DNA from 3 places in the Martelella soudanensis genome. Region 3 is predicted to be linked to each of the others. Evidence: predicted binding sites of a transcription regulator. Region 3 holds the regulator's gene; each other region holds the start of a gene.
The links. Region 3 encodes PhoB, which activates phosphate uptake and scavenging genes when phosphate is short. Its sites were predicted from a motif close to TGTCATNNANCTGTCAT; they were not measured.
Positions count from the first base shown of each region.

Region 1: the regulator PhoB is predicted to act here: its motif matches at 4,172-4,188, upstream of HQ843_RS00865 (PstS family phosphate ABC transporter substrate-binding protein).
Region 2: the regulator PhoB is predicted to act here: its motif matches at 4,666-4,682, upstream of HQ843_RS08665 (glycerophosphodiester phosphodiesterase).

Region 1 is NZ_CP054861.1:169,286-174,789, forward strand. It holds gene phnE (phosphonate ABC transporter, permease protein PhnE) at 1-545, opposite strand, end outside; gene phnE (phosphonate ABC transporter, permease protein PhnE) at 542-1,354, opposite strand; gene phnC (phosphonate ABC transporter ATP-binding protein) at 1,351-2,172, opposite strand; gene phnD (phosphate/phosphite/phosphonate ABC transporter substrate-binding protein) at 2,237-3,184, opposite strand; gene HQ843_RS00860 (arsenate reductase ArsC) at 3,378-3,908, opposite strand; gene HQ843_RS00865 (PstS family phosphate ABC transporter substrate-binding protein) at 4,275-5,261, shown strand; gene pstC (phosphate ABC transporter permease subunit PstC) at 5,410-5,504, shown strand, end outside.
Region 2 is NZ_CP054861.1:1,789,232-1,794,735, forward strand. It holds gene HQ843_RS08650 (carbohydrate ABC transporter permease) at 1-468, opposite strand, end outside; gene HQ843_RS08655 (carbohydrate ABC transporter permease) at 480-1,760, opposite strand; gene HQ843_RS08660 (extracellular solute-binding protein) at 1,895-3,244, opposite strand; gene HQ843_RS08665 (glycerophosphodiester phosphodiesterase) at 3,735-4,598, opposite strand; gene HQ843_RS08670 (GntR family transcriptional regulator) at 4,791-5,477, opposite strand.
Region 3 is NZ_CP054861.1:1,374,527-1,380,030, forward strand. It holds gene HQ843_RS06640 (orotate phosphoribosyltransferase) at 1-144, opposite strand, end outside; gene phoB (phosphate regulon transcriptional regulator PhoB) at 529-1,212, opposite strand; gene phoU (phosphate signaling complex protein PhoU) at 1,235-1,954, opposite strand; gene pstB (phosphate ABC transporter ATP-binding protein PstB) at 2,069-2,872, opposite strand; gene pstA (phosphate ABC transporter permease PstA) at 2,882-4,210, opposite strand; gene pstC (phosphate ABC transporter permease subunit PstC) at 4,207-5,504, opposite strand, start outside.

The DNA of each region.
Region 1 (5,504 bases), 1.2 Mb from region 3:
CCGGTCGCGGCAATGGCTTCGACCTGCGTCGCGTCAACCTCTTCAATCGCCTCATAGAGCAGCTTGCCGATGAAGCCGACCGAGCGCAGGCCGATGGCTATGACGCCGGGCAGGAGGCCCGGCCCCATGATGGCGACCAGCAGAAGCGCCCAGATCAGCGAATTGATCGAACGGCTGGCCACGATGACGAACAGGGCCGCAGGCCGCAGGATCATGGCCGATGGCGTGGTGTTGCGCGCCGCCAGAAAGGCGACCGGAACGGCAAGAACGACACCCAGCATGGTGCCGAGCGTGGCCATGTTCAAAGTGTCCCAGAGCGGCGCCCAGAGCTCGTTCATGTAAGACAGGCGCGGCGGCCACATCCGGCTGCCGATATCGGCGGCCTGCTTCGGCGCATCGCTCACGAAAGCCCAGATCGTGTCGCGCGTCATAACCTGCCAGCACCAGACGGTCAGCGCAACGAGGCCAAACCAGCCGGCCCAGATCATCAGCGATTGCCGGGATGTGCGGCGGCGCCAGACCGCGGGATAAGGGGCGTCGCTCATTGCAGGAACTTCCGGATATAGCTGGAACCGTACTCCGCCGCCATGACGAGGAGAATGATGACCAGGATGATCGCGCCGGCGCTGTCATATTCATAGCGGTCGATGGCGGTGTTCAGGGTCGCGCCGATGCCGCCCGCGCCGACAATGCCGATCACTGCGCTTTCGCGGAAATTGATGTCGAGGCGATAGAGCGACAAGCCGATGAGGCGCGGCATGACCTGCGGCTGGATGGCGTAGTTGATCATCTGCATCCATGAAGCGCCGGTTGCCCTGATCGCCTCCGCCTGCGCCTCGTCGATATCCTCGATGTCTTCCGCCAGAAGCTTCGACAAAAAGCCGATCGTGGCAAAGCTCAGCGTCAGGAACCCGGCAAACGGGCCAAAGCCGAACATCGCCACAAAGAAGATCGCGATGATGATTTCCTGCAGCGAGCGGCTGACGGCGATGATCGAACGGCAGACAAGATAGACAATCTTGGGCGAGACATTGCGCGCCGCGCCGATGCCGACCGGCACGGAGATGATGACGCCGGCCACCGTCGAGGTCAGCGTCATTGTCAGGCTCTCGATCAGCCCCTTTGAGATATCGCTCCAGCGGCTGGTAAAATCGGGTTGCAGAAAGCCGACCAGAAAGCGCGCGCCCCGCGACCAGCCTTCGACGATCCGCGCCCAGTTCGGGTCGAGCGTGGCAAGCGCGAGAACGAACCAGGCCGCAAACCCGATCTGAAGCCCTATCCGCCAGCCGCGATGGGTGAATACCTGCGGCGGACGCTTCCATGTCGTCGGATAAGTCGTCGGATAATTGCTCATGCGCCGAGCCTCGCAAGCACGGCCGCCTCTTCGGCTTCGGCGCTCTCGTCTTCCTGCGCGCCCTTGCGCATCGCGTTCCAGTCTTCCGCGCCGTAAATCTCGGTCAGCGCTGTCTCGCTCAGCGCGTCGGGGGGGCCGTCAAACACCACCTCGCCGGCACGCAGTCCGATAATGCGCTGCATGAACTGCTGCGCCAGCGGCACGTCGTGAATGTTCACAATGGCGGGAAGATTGCGTTCGGCGCAGATTTCGATCAGAAGCCGCATGATCTGGCGGCTTGTCTTGGGATCGAGGCTGGCCGTCGGCTCATCGACCAGCAGCAGTTCGGGTTCCTGGGCAAGCGCGCGGGCGATGCCGACACGTTGCCGCTGGCCGCCGGAGAGCGCGTCGGCGCGCTTGTCGGCCTGGTGCATCAGGCCGACGCGATCCAGCAGCCGATAGGCAAGACCGATATCGTCCGCGCTGTAGCGGCGGGTGAAGCTGGTCCAGAACCCGACATAGCCCAGCCGGCCGGACAGAACATTTTCCATGACGGTCAGCCGTTCGACCAGGGCATATTCCTGAAAAATCATGCCGATGCGGCGACGCATGGCCCGCAATTCGCGCTGCCCCTGGCCTGTGATCAACTTGCCGGATATTGCAACCGAACCGGAGGTCGGCTCGACGAGGCGGTTGACGCAGCGGATCAGCGTGGATTTTCCGGCGCCGGAGGGACCGATCAGTCCGACAACCTGACCTTCCGGCACGGTGAGGCTGACGTCGTTCAGGGCCTTGTCGCCGGTCTTGTAGGTTTTGGTCAGCGATTTGAGTTCGAGCATGACGGCTCCACAACAAGGGAACGGGCGGATGATCTCCGCCCGTTCGAAAGGATGATACCAGTTCTTACTGGCAATTGTAGGAAACGCCGTTTGCCTCGTCGATCTGGCGGATCACGGCCCAGTTGTCCTTGAAGGTGATCGGGATGAACTGTGCTTCGCCGGACTTGGAGAACTCCTCTTCCAGCGTCGACCCTTCCCATTCGAAGGAGGCGAAGGCTTCCTTGATCTTGTCCTGAAGCTCGGGCGTCAGATTGTGCGCCAAGCCATAGCCGGTGGTGGGGAAGGTCTGCGAGGTGTAGATGATCTCGACCTGATCGTCCGTGATCACCTCGCGGGCAACCATGCGCTTGCGCACCGAATTGGCGATGGCGCCGGCCGGATAGTCCTTGTTGGCCACGCCGAGGATGGTGTTGTCGTGTTTGCCGGAGAAAGTGGCCTCGAAATCCGTGCCGGCTTCCATGCCGTATTCGGATTTCAGAATGGCCGACGGGGCCTTGAAACCTGAATTGGAGGTCTCGGACGAAAACGCCAGGGCCTTGCCCTTGATGTCTTCAACTTCGGCAATGCCGGAGCCTGGATAGGTGATGATTTCCATCTCGTAGCCGAATGAACCGTCCTCGGCGGCCATCATGGTGAACGGACGGAAACCGGCGCAGGCCACGGCCAGTGGGTTCGAGCCGGTGTTGAAGCCTGCGATATGGAGGCGGCCGGCACGCATGGCTTCGATCTGGGCGGCGTTGGAATCGACCGGGAAGAACTGGACCCGCTTGCCGGTAACCTCTTCTATATGCGTCAGAAAGTCCTTCCATGCCTCGGCGTAGACAGCCGGGTCTTCAACCGGCGTATAGGCGAAGATCAGCACGGAAGGATCGACAAGCTCAGCCGGATCGGACGGGATATCGGCAATCAGGTCGCCGTCTGCATCCGTGTAGCGGCTGTCCAGGGTGAAATCTGCAAAAGCAGGTACTGTCATAGCAACCAGAGCGGCTGCTGCAAGAAGAGCACGACGCATTTTATTATCTCCGATCATTGTTTGGATATCATTTCGGCCGGGCTTAGCAGCGTTTTATTACAGCTATACAACGCTGCGGCCCCGGTGGCCGTTTTCAGGTCAATGATAATGAAATTCCCGACTAGCAAAGCTGCGGTGACCCCGCGCCGATACCGCTGCAAAGGCCTTGAACCGGAAATGTCTCATTCGGCATTCACTCGCTCTTTGCCGCGAGGTCCGTTGCGCCTTCCATACGGCCGATCTGGTTCAGCCTGCTTTCCAGCGCCATTTTTTCGATTGTCTCCACCGGAAGGCTCAGAAACGCCTTGATCCGGCTTTTGAGGAATTGTGCCGTTTGCACAAAGGCCAGTTCCTTTTGCGCATCCGTCCCCTCGACAGCGGCGGGGTCTTCAATCCCCCAATGCGCCCGCTTTGCGGCCCCGCGCGCTATCGGGCAGGCCTCTCCCGCCGCGCTGTCACAGAGCGTGAATATGAAGTCGAACCGGGGCGCATCGGGGCCCGAAAAGGCATCCCAGCTCTTCGAGTGGAGCCCCTCAATCGGGTAGTCCTGCGCCGTCAGCACCTTGAGCGCGAGCGGATGAACAGCGCCTTTCGGTCGGCTACCTGCCGAAAAGGCCTGAAAGCGACCTCTGCCCTCCGTGTTGAGAATGGCTTCAGCCATGATCGACCGCGCCGAGTTTCCGGTGCAGAGAAAGAGAATGTTGAAGTTCTGATTGCTTGTCATGGCCGAACTCTCATTTTCATGTCGGTGTGGAAAATGCGCGGAAGCGCCGTTTGCCAGTAGCGTCGTGACTGTGACCGGACGCCGACCCGCGCAAAGCCATGCCGGCAAGGCGGGTCGGCAAGGCGGATCGGCAAATCGATTACGCCGTCGCTTTGGCTCCGGACTGGCTGAAACCTCCTGTTTCACCCGAATGCCGATTGCACTGGATCTTCGCGACACCCGAACGAGCCGCTGCAAGTCGCAATAAACCATCTATGTTGCAATTTCATGAAACTGTAACAAGACTGTGTTTTACCGTCCTCCGGGGACCACCCGTTGAAACCCGAATGGATTCGACACCAGATCCAGCCAGGAGAGATTATTCCAATGAAAAAGATACTTTCAGTCACCGTTCTCACCGCAGCCTCACTGCTCGCCTATCAGGCCGCAGCCCAGGAAGATGCCATCCAGGTTGACGGCTCGTCGACCGTGTTCCCCGTATCCGAGGCGTTTGCCGAGGAATACCAGATCGCAACCGGCAACCGCGTCGTCGTCGGCGTGTCCGGCACCGGCGGCGGCTTCAAGAAGTTCTGCCGCGGCGAGACCAGCTTCTCCGGCGCGTCGCGCCCGATCAAGACCTCGGAAGCGGAGCTTTGCGCCGAGAACGGCATCGAGTTCCTCGAAATGCCCGTCGCCATGGACGCGCTGGCCGTGATCGTGAACCCCGACAACCCGATCAACTGCATGACCGTCGAAGAGCTGAAGACGGCTTACGAGACCAAAGCCCAGGGCGTCGTCAACAACTGGAACCAGTTGAACCCGGAATACCCGGACCAGCCGCTGACCCTGTTCGGCGCCGGCACCGATTCGGGCACCTATGACTACTTCACCTTCGCCATCATCGGCGAAGAGGGCGCCTCGCGCGGCGATTTCACCGCGACCGAAGACGACAACATCACGATCCAGGGCGTGTCGACCGACGTTGATGCCATCGGCTTCCTTGGTCTGGCCTATGTCGAAGAGAACCGTGGCCGCGTGAAGCCGCTGGAAATCTCGTTCAACGGCGGTGAGTGCGTTGCGCCGACCACCGAAACCGCGGCCAGCGGTGAGTATCAGCCGCTGACCCGTCCGCTGTTCATCTACGCGAACAAAGAGCATCTGGACACGAAGGCGAATGTCGAGGATTACGCGAAGTTCATGTTCAACCCGGAACTCGCACCGGAACTCGTGTCCTCCACCGGCTATCTGGCGCTGCCCAGCAAGGCGTTCTCGCGGGCTGAAGAAAAGATCAATGCCCGCGCGACCGGGTCGTTCTTCGACGGCGGTTCCAAGGTCGGCGTCACGCCCGACGATCTTCTGAAGGCTGCCAACTAAGGGCTGGTCACCTTTGCGGCGGGTCTTCGGACCCGCCGTATCCATTTTTCGGACAAGCGAGGTTGCCGTGCCCGTAAATTCCATTCCCAGTTCAGCGGAACTCATCAACAGCGGTTTTGTCAAAAGACGGCGGCTGATCGACCGGGGCATGAGGGTTTTTCTGTTCCTGTGCGCCGCGCTGTCAGTGTTCGTCACATTCGCCATTGTCTATATTCTGATACGCGACTCGGCCGGGTTCTTTGC
Region 2 (5,504 bases), 410 kb from region 3:
ACCCTTCATGATCCAGATGCCGAAGGGCAGCATCAGCGCCGACTTGACCAGCACCACGCCGATCAGGGTGTCGTAGAGGCCGACGAACTGCAGCACCAGAAACACCCCGATGATCAGCGTCACCGACGGGAAGGCATGCATCACCATGATCCCGGCCAGAAAGAAATGCCTGAACGGCATGTTGAGGCGCGACACCGCATAGCCGCCCATCGACGACAGCGAGACAACGATGGCTCCGATCGAGCAGGCGAAGATCAGCGTGTTGAGGGTCGCCGACCAGACATTGCCGGCAATGGCCGGATCGATCAGAAACTGCCAGTGTTCGAGCGTGAACTCGTTGGGTATCAGCGAGTCCGGCGGCGAATTGGTGAAGCTGTCGACGAACACGAAGACATACATGATCATAAGCGGAAGGCTGAGAAGCGCCAGCACCAGGATGAGCGGCCAGGCCGCGAAATTGCGTGACATGACGTTCCCTCCTAGAATTCGATCTTGGGCTTTTCCAGCATTTCCCCGAACTTGAAGAGACGCAGGAAAATGATGGAAAGGGTGAGACCGACGACAACCAGCACCAGCGCCATGGCCGCGCCGAGACCGTATTCGAGATTGCCGGTGAAGTTCGACAGCGCGATCCGGAAGGCTTCGAGCGCCCACACATTGGTGGTATTGCCCGGTCCGCCATTGGTGGTCAGCCAGATTTCCTGGTAGGACGACAGCAGCGACAGCGACTGATAGCAGATCACGAACAGGATCGGCCATTTCAACTGCGGAAGGATGATCTTTCTGACCTGCTGCCAGCGGCTCGCGCCATCGACCTCGCTTGCCCAGAGCTGCTGGACCGGGATGGCCCTGAGCGCGCCGCTGAACAGGATCATGCCGAAGGATGCGCCGATGAAGCCGTTGAGCGTGATGATCGTCGCCCATGCCGTCGGCACGGAGCCCTTCATGTAGTTGAACGAGGGAAGGCCGAGATGACCGGCCAGGATCGGCAGAAACCCGTCATCCCAGGTGAACCATCGCCACATCACCGCGTAGAGAACGACCGGGGTGATGCGCGGCAGAAGCCATAACACGCTGAAAACCGACCCGCTCGTCTTCGGCATGTAGAAGATCGCGATTGCCAGAAACAGGCCGAGCCCGACATTGAAGATCGAAAGCGTCAGGCCGACATAGAGCGCGGTATTGGCCACCAGCCGCCCGGTTGCGGGGGCGCTGGCGAGCCGCTCGAAATTGTCGGTGGTCCAGACCCAGCCGGTATAGGCGGCGGTGAGAACCGTGTCGCGGTTCTCCGGCGAAAGGTCGGGAGCGACCGCATCGATCGCCGCCACCGCTTGGTCGCGGGTGGCAAAACGGGTGTTGAGGATCGACTGGCTGAAGGGTTCGGCCGCAAGCTTGAGATCGCGTATGCGGCGCGGGCGGTTCGGCAGCGTCTTCAGTTCGCGTTTGAAGCTGCGCGCATCATCGAAGTGCTCGCCCATCAACCGGCCTTCGATATCATCGAGGAAATCCGGGTCGACGCCGGCCTCGGCGGCGCGGGCAAGGGCCGGCCCGTCGACGGTGATGGAGGTGCCGCTCAGGCTCCCGGTAACCGCCTTGTCCATGCCCTGCCATTCGAGATTGCGCAGCGCATTGGGGCTGATCACATAGGCGCCGCCGGTAATGCCCGTGGCGCTCGTCATATTGGTGAAGGAAAAGATCGCCGTCAGCACCACCGGTGCGAAGAAGAAGGCGAGCAGCAACATAAGCGCCGGGGCCAGCATGATCAGCCCGAACGGGCTGACGCGCGTACGGCCCCTGCCGGCGGCGCGGACGGTCTCTTCATCGCCCGAGCGTGCGGACACGCTCGGGCGGAGACCTCTTTCGACGGAGGTTTTGTCGTTCATCATCGGTCCGTTCAGCGAACGATGATCTTGTCGCCGAGGCCGTTTTCGGCCGTCGCCTGGGCCTGATTAACGGCGTCCTCGACCGAGGTCGTGCCGGTCCAGGCCGCTTCCAGTCCCTTGAACATGGCTTCCCAGTAGACGCCGAAATCGGCATTGTTCGGGATCGAGTTGGCATAGGGAAGCAGCATTTCCGTTGCTTCGCTGGCCCAGCGGTCATTGGCGTAGAACGGAATGGCCGCTTCGGCTTCGCCGATGGCCAGATGGCCGGACTGGACCGCATGCAGCGCGTTGATGCGCGGCTCGGAGGCGACGGCGATGAGCTCGGCGGAGATCGCCGCGTCTTCGTCGGTGCCCTGGGTCGAGATCAGGTAGACCAGCGGGTGGGTGATGGTGTTCGGCCTGCCGTTTTCATTGCCGGCCGGGATCAGCGAGAACGAGACGTTGTCGAAGAAGTTCTCAAGGCCGTACTGGTTTTCCCATTGCAGCTTGTGCCAGGTGCCGCCATGCCAGGCGCCGTATTTGCCGGTCGCGACATTGGTGTGGAATGTGTCCCACTCGCCGCCGAGATAGGTCGCGGGCGTCACGCCCATGGCCACGGCATCGACGAAGAACTGGTACATGTCGGTCATGGCCTGCTTGTCGAAGACCAGCTTGCCGGTCTCGGGATCGACCATCTCGCCGCCGAAGGACTGATAGAATTGCCAGTAATCGGTGCCGTTATTGACGCGCGGGCCGAAGCCGTAACCGGGTTCGACGACACCTTCATCCTGCATTTTCTTGGCATCATCGAGCATGTCGTAAAGCGTATATTCGCCGCTTTCGATCTTGCCCGGAAGCGCATCGATATCGGCATCGGTGTAGCCGATCGCCTTCAGGTCCGGCTTGGACATGAAGAACGGGCGGGCTTCGGCGTCCTGCGGAATGCCCCAGATCATGCCGTCATAGCTCGACACCTTGATGAGGTTGTCATAGAGCTGGTTGAGCGGCCAGGCGTCGAAATCGACATAGTCCTCGATCGGGCGCAGAATGCCGGCCTGCGACCACGGGCCGATATCCTCATGGCCGGTGACGATGATGTTCGGGGCGGTGCCCGATTCGGCGGCAAGCGTCACCGCCTGCTTGAAATCGTCCCAGCCCGACCAGACCTGCTTTTCGACGGTGATGTTGAGTTCGTCGCCGCGAATGGCGGCCTCGCGTTCGAGATAGTCGGCCGCCATTTCGATGGCGTCGACGCGGTAGAGCGAGTTTTCGTCCGTTCCTCCCGACCAGACGGTGATGGTATAGTCTTCGGCAAGCGCCGCGCCGGATGTCGCGGCCATGATGGCAATGGTAGCGGTGCCGATAAATGCCCTGATACTCATACGGATCTCTCCAGGTCCCTGAGCATGAAGTCTTCCGAAAATGTCACGGAAGCCCTGCCCGTGTTGTCATATCGCATCGCCATAGGTGAAACCGGGCCTGCCGATTTTGAGCGATGCCGGTGAAGCGAAAACTACCCGCGCACGTCCTCCAAAACCGCGGAAACTAGCCTTCGCCGATCGGACGCAAGATATGACCTAAGTCCTCCTCATGACGCCCACATGACATTTTGTACACGTGTACATGACAATTGTACACGTGTACAAAAAAGAAAGGTTTCCGGCCGGTCTGGCGGCGAGCGCAAGCCCTTGCGCGTAAACAGCCTTGTCTGAAATTCAGCGCAGGCGGCCCATCAGGCCAACTCGGGACCGGCATAACGGACGAACTCGGCAGGGATTTTGTCAGGAACCTGGACGGCGTTTCCGTGAAACGCGGTTCTCTGTTCCAAGCGGACGGCAAACCGTTCCCGCTCTACCCCGACCTATTCCAGCGTCAACCGGAAGCGGGTTCCCGCGCCGCGCGCCAGGCGGCTTCAAGGGCCGGGGCCTCATCGGTGGTTATCTGGTCGGCGCCGAGTTCGAGGAGGCGTCGCACCGTTTCAAGCTCTCCCGCCGCCAGGCCGTGCTCCGGATGGGCGGGATTGAAAGTCCAGGCATCGACCAGCATGCCGGCGTCATGGCAGGCGGCGATCATGTCGAGCCCGCTGTCGGCGGCTTTCAGGACCAGCGGGTAGTGCAGGTAAATGGTGCCGGCGCCGGTCGGTCCGGCAAGCGCCGCATCGAGCACGTCCCTGGCGGCCGAAAACCCGTCTTTCAGCCAGGCCTCGGCGATATCCTCGGAAGGATCGATACCGCGCGCGACCGCGGGGAGGGTCTCGCGCATCGCGGCGATCAGGTCGAGATCGGTCGCCGAGATGATGATATTGCCGGTATTGGCGCCGATGATCTGGCCGAGATGCGCAATGCCGGCTTCTCCGACCTCATCGAGATCCGATTTCATATCGAACTGCAAGAGCGCGTCCGGATGGGCGCTGCGCAGCAGCCGGCCGAGATCTTCGGAGAGGATAAGCGGCTCGCCGCCCGGGGCGTAGCGTATGCTGGCCAGATCATCGCGGGTCAGCGCGGAGACCAGGCCCCGGGCATCGGTCTCGCTTTCGAGCGTGTCATCATGAACGACGGCGAAACCGCCATCGGCGCGCACCCTGAGATCGAGCTCCATCGAGGCTCCGATCTCGAAGCCCTCCGTCATCACGGCGAGCGAAAAGGTGGGATCGGCGACCCGCTTGCGCAATTGGTGCCATTTCAGCCGCGTCTTGCGGCCATTCAGCTCAAGGTGAAGTCCCTGCATATCCGACATGGTATAGTTTCGCTTTCATCCGCTCCGACATGCCGCCGACGCGGCCCGCCACCTCTATCCGGCATTCTTGAAGGCTGGATGAAAGCCGGGAAGCTTCGATCCGCTGGCCAAGCAGTGCCACGGCCTTTCGATATCACAGCTTGGGCTCGTGAAAAGCCCTCTTTCCGTGCCGCTGATTGCTGCCCGCGAACCTCAGATCGGGCACATGTCCTGCAGCAGGCTCTGCGTCGCCTCGATATCCTTGACCATCAGCGCGGAGGCCGTCTCTGCATCGCCGCGCCGGAAGGCCTCGATCATTTCGTAGTGATAGGTTGAATAGGGGTGGATGGTGCCCGCATTGAGCTGCTGGATCACCAGGTCGGAGAGCATGCGCATATAGGGGCCGAAGCGCAGCCAGAGCGTCTCGATCATCTGCGGCAGGACTTCGGAGCCGGAAAGCTCGTAGATCGCGAAGTGGAACTCCTGGTTCTTGCGCAGCATCTCGTGGACATGGCCCTCCCGGCCGAGCGCCTCGTGATCGCGGGCAAGCGCGAGGCAGCGGTCGATGTCGGCCTTGCTCATGCGCGGCGTCGCCAGCCTGGTCGCCAGCCCCTCGAGCGCCGTGCGCGCGCAGCACAGATCGTCGAGCCGCTGACGCGAGACGGCGGGCACACGGGCCGAGCCGCTGCGGCTGATCTCGAGACCCTTTTCGGCGGCAAGCCGGCGCAGCGCCTCGCGCACCGGCATATGGCTGGTGCCGAATTCGGCGGCGAGCGAGGAGATCGTGGTCACCTGTTCGGGCTCGAACTGGCCCCACATCAATGCGTGGCGCAATTGCTCGTAGACCCCGTCCTGCACGGTCATCCTCGACGAAATCCTGGAAAGCCCGTTGTTGATCATTGCGCCTCTCTTCAAGGTGGTGCGAGC
Region 3 (5,504 bases):
GCAGTCGATATAGACCGGGCTCACCAGACCGGAGGAAAGCTTGTAGGGCTCATCGGGGGAAAAATGCACCGCCTCGATCTCCCACAGCATGCGGGCCATCAGATCGGCCATCACCACCGGCTCGGTAAAACTCGCGCTCGTCATCATCATCCCTTTCGTCTGACGGTTCTGTCCGTGCCCTGTTCGGAGGGAAAAATCAATCGCTGGTGCAGGAAAGGACAGTGCTTTGGTGGTCTGAGGATAAAGAAACGATGAGGTATCGCAATGACGGTGGGCGGTATTAACGGAATTTCCGAAGGCGAGGCGCCGATGAAGCGCATCGGCATCGCAGTCTTCCACCCCCTCGCCCCGCAGGGGAGAGGGTGGCGCGAATGCGCCCGGTGAGGGGAGGGTCTTGCAACTTTCCGTGGCCGGACAGGGGGTGAAAACCAGTGCCGCGAGCGTTTCAACCACGGTGATGCAGCTTGCCCTCATCCGGCCTACGGCCACCTTCTCCCCAAGGGGAGAAGGGGACGACTGAGAGGCCCCTCACACTTCCATCGAATAGCCCGCGCCGCGCACGGTGCGGATCACGTCCGGCATCTGCGAGAAGTTGAGCGCCTTTCTGAGACGGCCGACATGGACGTCGACGGTGCGCTCGTCGACATAGATGTCGTGGCCCCAGACGCCGTCGAGAAGCTGGGAGCGGGAAAATACCCGGCCCGGCGAGGTCATCAGGAATTCCAGAAGCCGGAACTCGGTCGGCCCGAGCCGCACTTCCTTGGCCTTGCGGTGGACGCGGTGGGTCTCGCGGTCCAGCTCGATATCGCCGCATTTGAGCACGCTGGACAGCACTTCCGGCCGGGCCCGGCGCAGGATCGCCCTGACCCGGGCCATCAGCTCCGGGGTCGAGAACGGCTTGACGACATAGTCGTCGGCGCCGATCGCAAGGCCGCGCACCCGCTCGCTCTCCTCGCCGCGCGCCGTCAGCATGATGATCGGCAACCGCTCGGTCTCGGGCCGCATGCGCAGGCGCCGGCAAAGCTCGATGCCGGAAACGCCGGGCAGCATCCAGTCGAGCAGCAGAAGGTCCGGCACCCGCTCCTGCAGCCTGATCTCGGCCTCGTCGCCGCGCGAGATCGTCTCGACCTCGTAGCCTTCGGATTCGAGGTTGTAGCGCAGCAGGACGCTCAGCGCTTCTTCATCTTCGACAACTGCGATCTTCGGAACCATCTCGTGCCTCTGTCAAATGGTTTCAGGACTTGCTCTCGCCGGAGCCGACCGAGGGCGACATGTCGTCCTTCGGGCGTTCTCCCTGCGGCTGCGAGCCGGTGGCGATGTAGTAGATCATCTCGGCGATGTTGGTCGCATGGTCGCCGATGCGCTCGATATTCTTGGCGCAGAACAGAAGATGCGTGCAGGTGGTGATGTTGCGCGGATCTTCCATCATGTAGGTCAAAAGCTCGCGGAACAGCGAGGTGTAGATCGCGTCGATCTCCTCGTCGCGCTCGCGGATCGAATTGGCCTTGTCGGCCTGGCGCGAGGTGTAGGCGTCGAGCACTTCCTTGAGCTGCAACAGCGCCAGTTCCGACAGGTGCTCGATGCCGTGGGCGAGCTTGCGCGGCACGCCGGTGCCCTGCACCGAGATCACCCGCTTGGCGGTGTTCTTGGCCATGTCGCCGACGCGCTCGAGATCGGCTGCGATCCGGATCGCGCCCATGATTTCGCGCAGGTCCGTTGCCACCGGCTGGCGTCTGGCGATGGTGACGATCGCCTTTTCGCCGACCTCGCGTTCGGCCTCGTCAAGCGCCAGATCCTCGGCAATCACCTTTTCGGCGAGCTCGGTATCGGTGTTGACCAGCGCCACGACGGATTGCGAGACCATTTCCTCCGCCATGCCGCCCATTTCGGAAATCCGGCGCTGGAGGTATTTCAGCTCGTCGTCGAACGCCGATATGATATGCGAGTGTGCCATCTCTGTTTCTCCTGAGAGCCTGTCCGCGTTTCGTTGAATCGCGAACACGCTCTAACCTCTTGTTTTACCGCGCGTCCGGACGGAAAACCGGTGTCCACTTTTCCTGGACGCGCTCTAACCGAACCGGCCCATGATATAATCCTGGGTGCGGCTGTCGGTGGGATTGGTGAAAATCGTGTCGGTGTCGTCCTCCTCGACCATGTAGCCGAGATGGAACATGGCCGTGCGCTCTGAAACGCGGGCGGCCTGCTGCATCGAATGGGTCACCATCACGATGGTGTAGTTCTGTTTCAGCTCGCTGATCAGTTCTTCCACGCGGGCGGTCGCGATCGGGTCGAGCGCCGAGCACGGCTCGTCCATCAGGATCACCTCGGGGCTGACGGCGATCGCGCGCGCGATACAGAGCCGCTGCTGCTGGCCGCCCGAAAGGCTGGTGCCGGGCTCCTGCAGGCGGTCCTTGACCTCGTTGAACAGGCCGGCCTTCTGCAGGCTGGTTTCCACGATCCGGTCGAAATCGGCGCGGTGGCGGGCAAGGCCGTGAATGCGCGGGCCGTAGGCGACATTCTCGTAGATCGATTTCGGAAACGGGTTCGGGTTCTGGAACACCATGCCGACGCGGGCGCGCAACTCCACCACGTCGATGCCGGAAGTATAGATATCCTCGCCGTCGAGCGTGATCGCGCCGGTCACCCGGCAATTGTCGATCGTGTCGTTCATGCGGTTCAGCGTGCGCAGAAAGGTCGACTTGCCGCAGCCCGACGGGCCGATCAGCGCGGTCACGGCATTCTGGCGGATATTGAGGTTGACGTCGAACAGCGCCCGCTTCTGGCCGTAATAGACGGAGACATCCTTGCCGGCCATCTTGTAGGTTTGTTCGTTCATATTTGGGCCCATTGTCTTTTTCGCATCAAGGTTCATCTCCGCCTCCTACCAGCGCCGCTCGAAGCGGCGGCGGAGAATGACCGCGGTCAAATTCATCAGGATCAGGAACACCAGCAGCACGATGATCGCCGCCGAGGTGCGCTCGACGAAGGCGCGCTCGGCCTCGCCCGCCCACATGTAGATCTGCACCGGCAGCGCGGTCGAGGGATCGAGCGGGCTTGCCGGATAATCCGCGACGAAGGCGACCATGCCGATCAGCAGCAAGGGCGCTGTCTCGCCGAGCGCGCGGGCAAGGCCGATGATCGTGCCGGTCAGGATGCCGGGCATAGCGAGCGGCAGCACGTGGTGGAACACCGCCTGCATCTTCGAGGCGCCGACGCCGAGCGCTGCCGAGCGGATCGAGGGCGGCACCGCCTTGAGTGCGGCGCGGGTGGCGATAATGATCGTCGGCAGCGTCATCAGCGTCAGCACAAGGCCGCCGACGAGGGCCGCCGAGCGCGGCAGGCCGAGGAAGCCGATGAACAGCGCCACGCCCAGAAGTCCGAAGACGATCGACGGCACGGCGGCGAGATTGTTGATATTGACCTCGATGACATCGGTGAACCGGTTCTTCGGCGCGAATTCCTCGAGATAGATCGCGGATGCCACGCCGAGCGGCAGCGACAACACCAGCACGATGCCCATCATGTAGAGCGTGCCGACGAAGGCGACGCCGATGCCCGCCGATTCCGGACGCGAGGAGGCGCCATGGGTGAAGAAGCCGGTGTTGAAGCTTTTGTGCAGCCGGCCCTCGGCCTTCAACTCCGCCATCCATGCGGCCTGCTGGTCGGAGACGCGACGGCTGGCTTCCGGCATCGACAGGTCGATCTGGCCCTTGTTGGCGGAATCGATATCGGCGGCGGCAAGCAGCTTCACGTCGACGGTCTTGCCGATCACCGACGGGTCGTCCATCACCACGTCACGCAGGTCGACGCGGGCCGAGCGCGAGACAAGCCGCATCGCCGCGCGCATTTCGGCGTCATTGGCGGGGTCGAGACCGAGCGTTTTCGCCAGCGCGTCCCCGACCAGAACCGGATAGTTTGCGATGAGCAGCAGCCGCGGATTTTCATCGCGCAGGCCGTCGGGGTCGACGACTGCTTCGCTAAACGTGATCGGCAGCGTGATCGTGGTCTGCTGGAACGCGGTGAAGCCCTTGCCGGCGACCGAAAACAGCAGTGCTGCCAGGAAAAACAGGCCGGCGGCGATCGCGAGGAAGCCGAACACCCGAAAACGCTTTTCCGCGCGGTGGCGGCGTTTCAACCCCTTGCGGCGGGTCTCGGTCACGTTGCGGCGGAAATCCTCCGCCTCGTTCGGATTGGTGAATGTCTCGCTCATGCGTACTGCTCCCGATATTTGCGCACGACATAGAGCGCGTAGACATTGAGGCAGAGCGTGATCACGAACAGGGTCAGTCCGAGCGCGAAAGCCACCAGCGTCTGGGGCGTATTGAATTCGAGGTCGCCGGTGAGCTGGTTGACGATCTTGACCGTCACCGTCGTCATCGGCTCGAACGGATTGATCTGCAGATTGGCGGCGACGCCTGCGGCCAGCACCACGATCATGGTCTCGCCGATCGCGCGCGAGGCGGTCAGCAGCAGCGCGCCGACAATGCCGGGAAGGGCTGCCGGCAGCACCACGCGCTTGATGGTTTCCGATTGCGTGGCCCCGAGCCCGAGCGAGCCCTTGCGCAGGCTGTCGGGCACCGCGTTGATGATGTCGTCCGACAGCGAGGAGACGAACGGGATCAGCATGATGCCCATCACCAGGCCCGCCGTCAGCACCGACTGCGCCTCGATGAAATTGCGGTAATCGCCGGTGAAAAGCCCGTTTAGCTCGACGGACAGGTCACGCAGCAGCGGGCCGACCGTCACCAGCGCGAAGAAGCCGTAGACGATGGTCGGAATGCCCGCCAGCACTTCCAGAAGCGGCTTGGCGATCGCGCGCAGGCGTCCGCTTGCATATTCCGACATGTAGATCGCGGCATAGAGCCCGACCGGCACGGCAACCGCCATCGCCACCACCGAAATGTAGATCGTGCCGGCCAGAAGCGGGATCAGGCCGAACTGACCGGGTGAGCCGCTCTCGCCGGCGGCGGCGAAGCGCGGGTCCCAGACCGTGCCGAAGAAGAAATCCATCGGCGGAACCTGCGCAAAGAAGCGCAGCGATTCCGACAGCATCGACAGCACGATGCCGACGGTCGTCAGGATCGCGATGGTGGAGGCCAGCAGCAGGGCCGCCAGCACCACCTGCTCGACGCGGTTGCGGGCGTGAAATTGCGGTCTGACCGCGCGAAAGGCAAGCGCCAGCGAAACCAGCGCCACCGCCAGCACGGCGGCCGCCATCGCATAGCTGCTTTTCGCCGAAAGCGTGTTCATCCGCTCGGCCGATGCCAGCACGAAGGGCTGCGGACTGGAGGCCAGCGGGATGCCGCTTCTGGCGAGCACGGCGCGAAGCTGGCTGGAATCCTCGGCCACGCGTTCGCGCGCGCTGTCTGGAAGCTGGCGCAGGCCGTAGGCCACCGAGGTGACGGTGTTGAAGGTCAGGCTCTGGGCCGAGGCCGGCTGTTGCTTCACGCTTTCGGGAAAACCCTCACGGATTTCCCCGCCGATCAGAAGCGGGCTCGCCACCA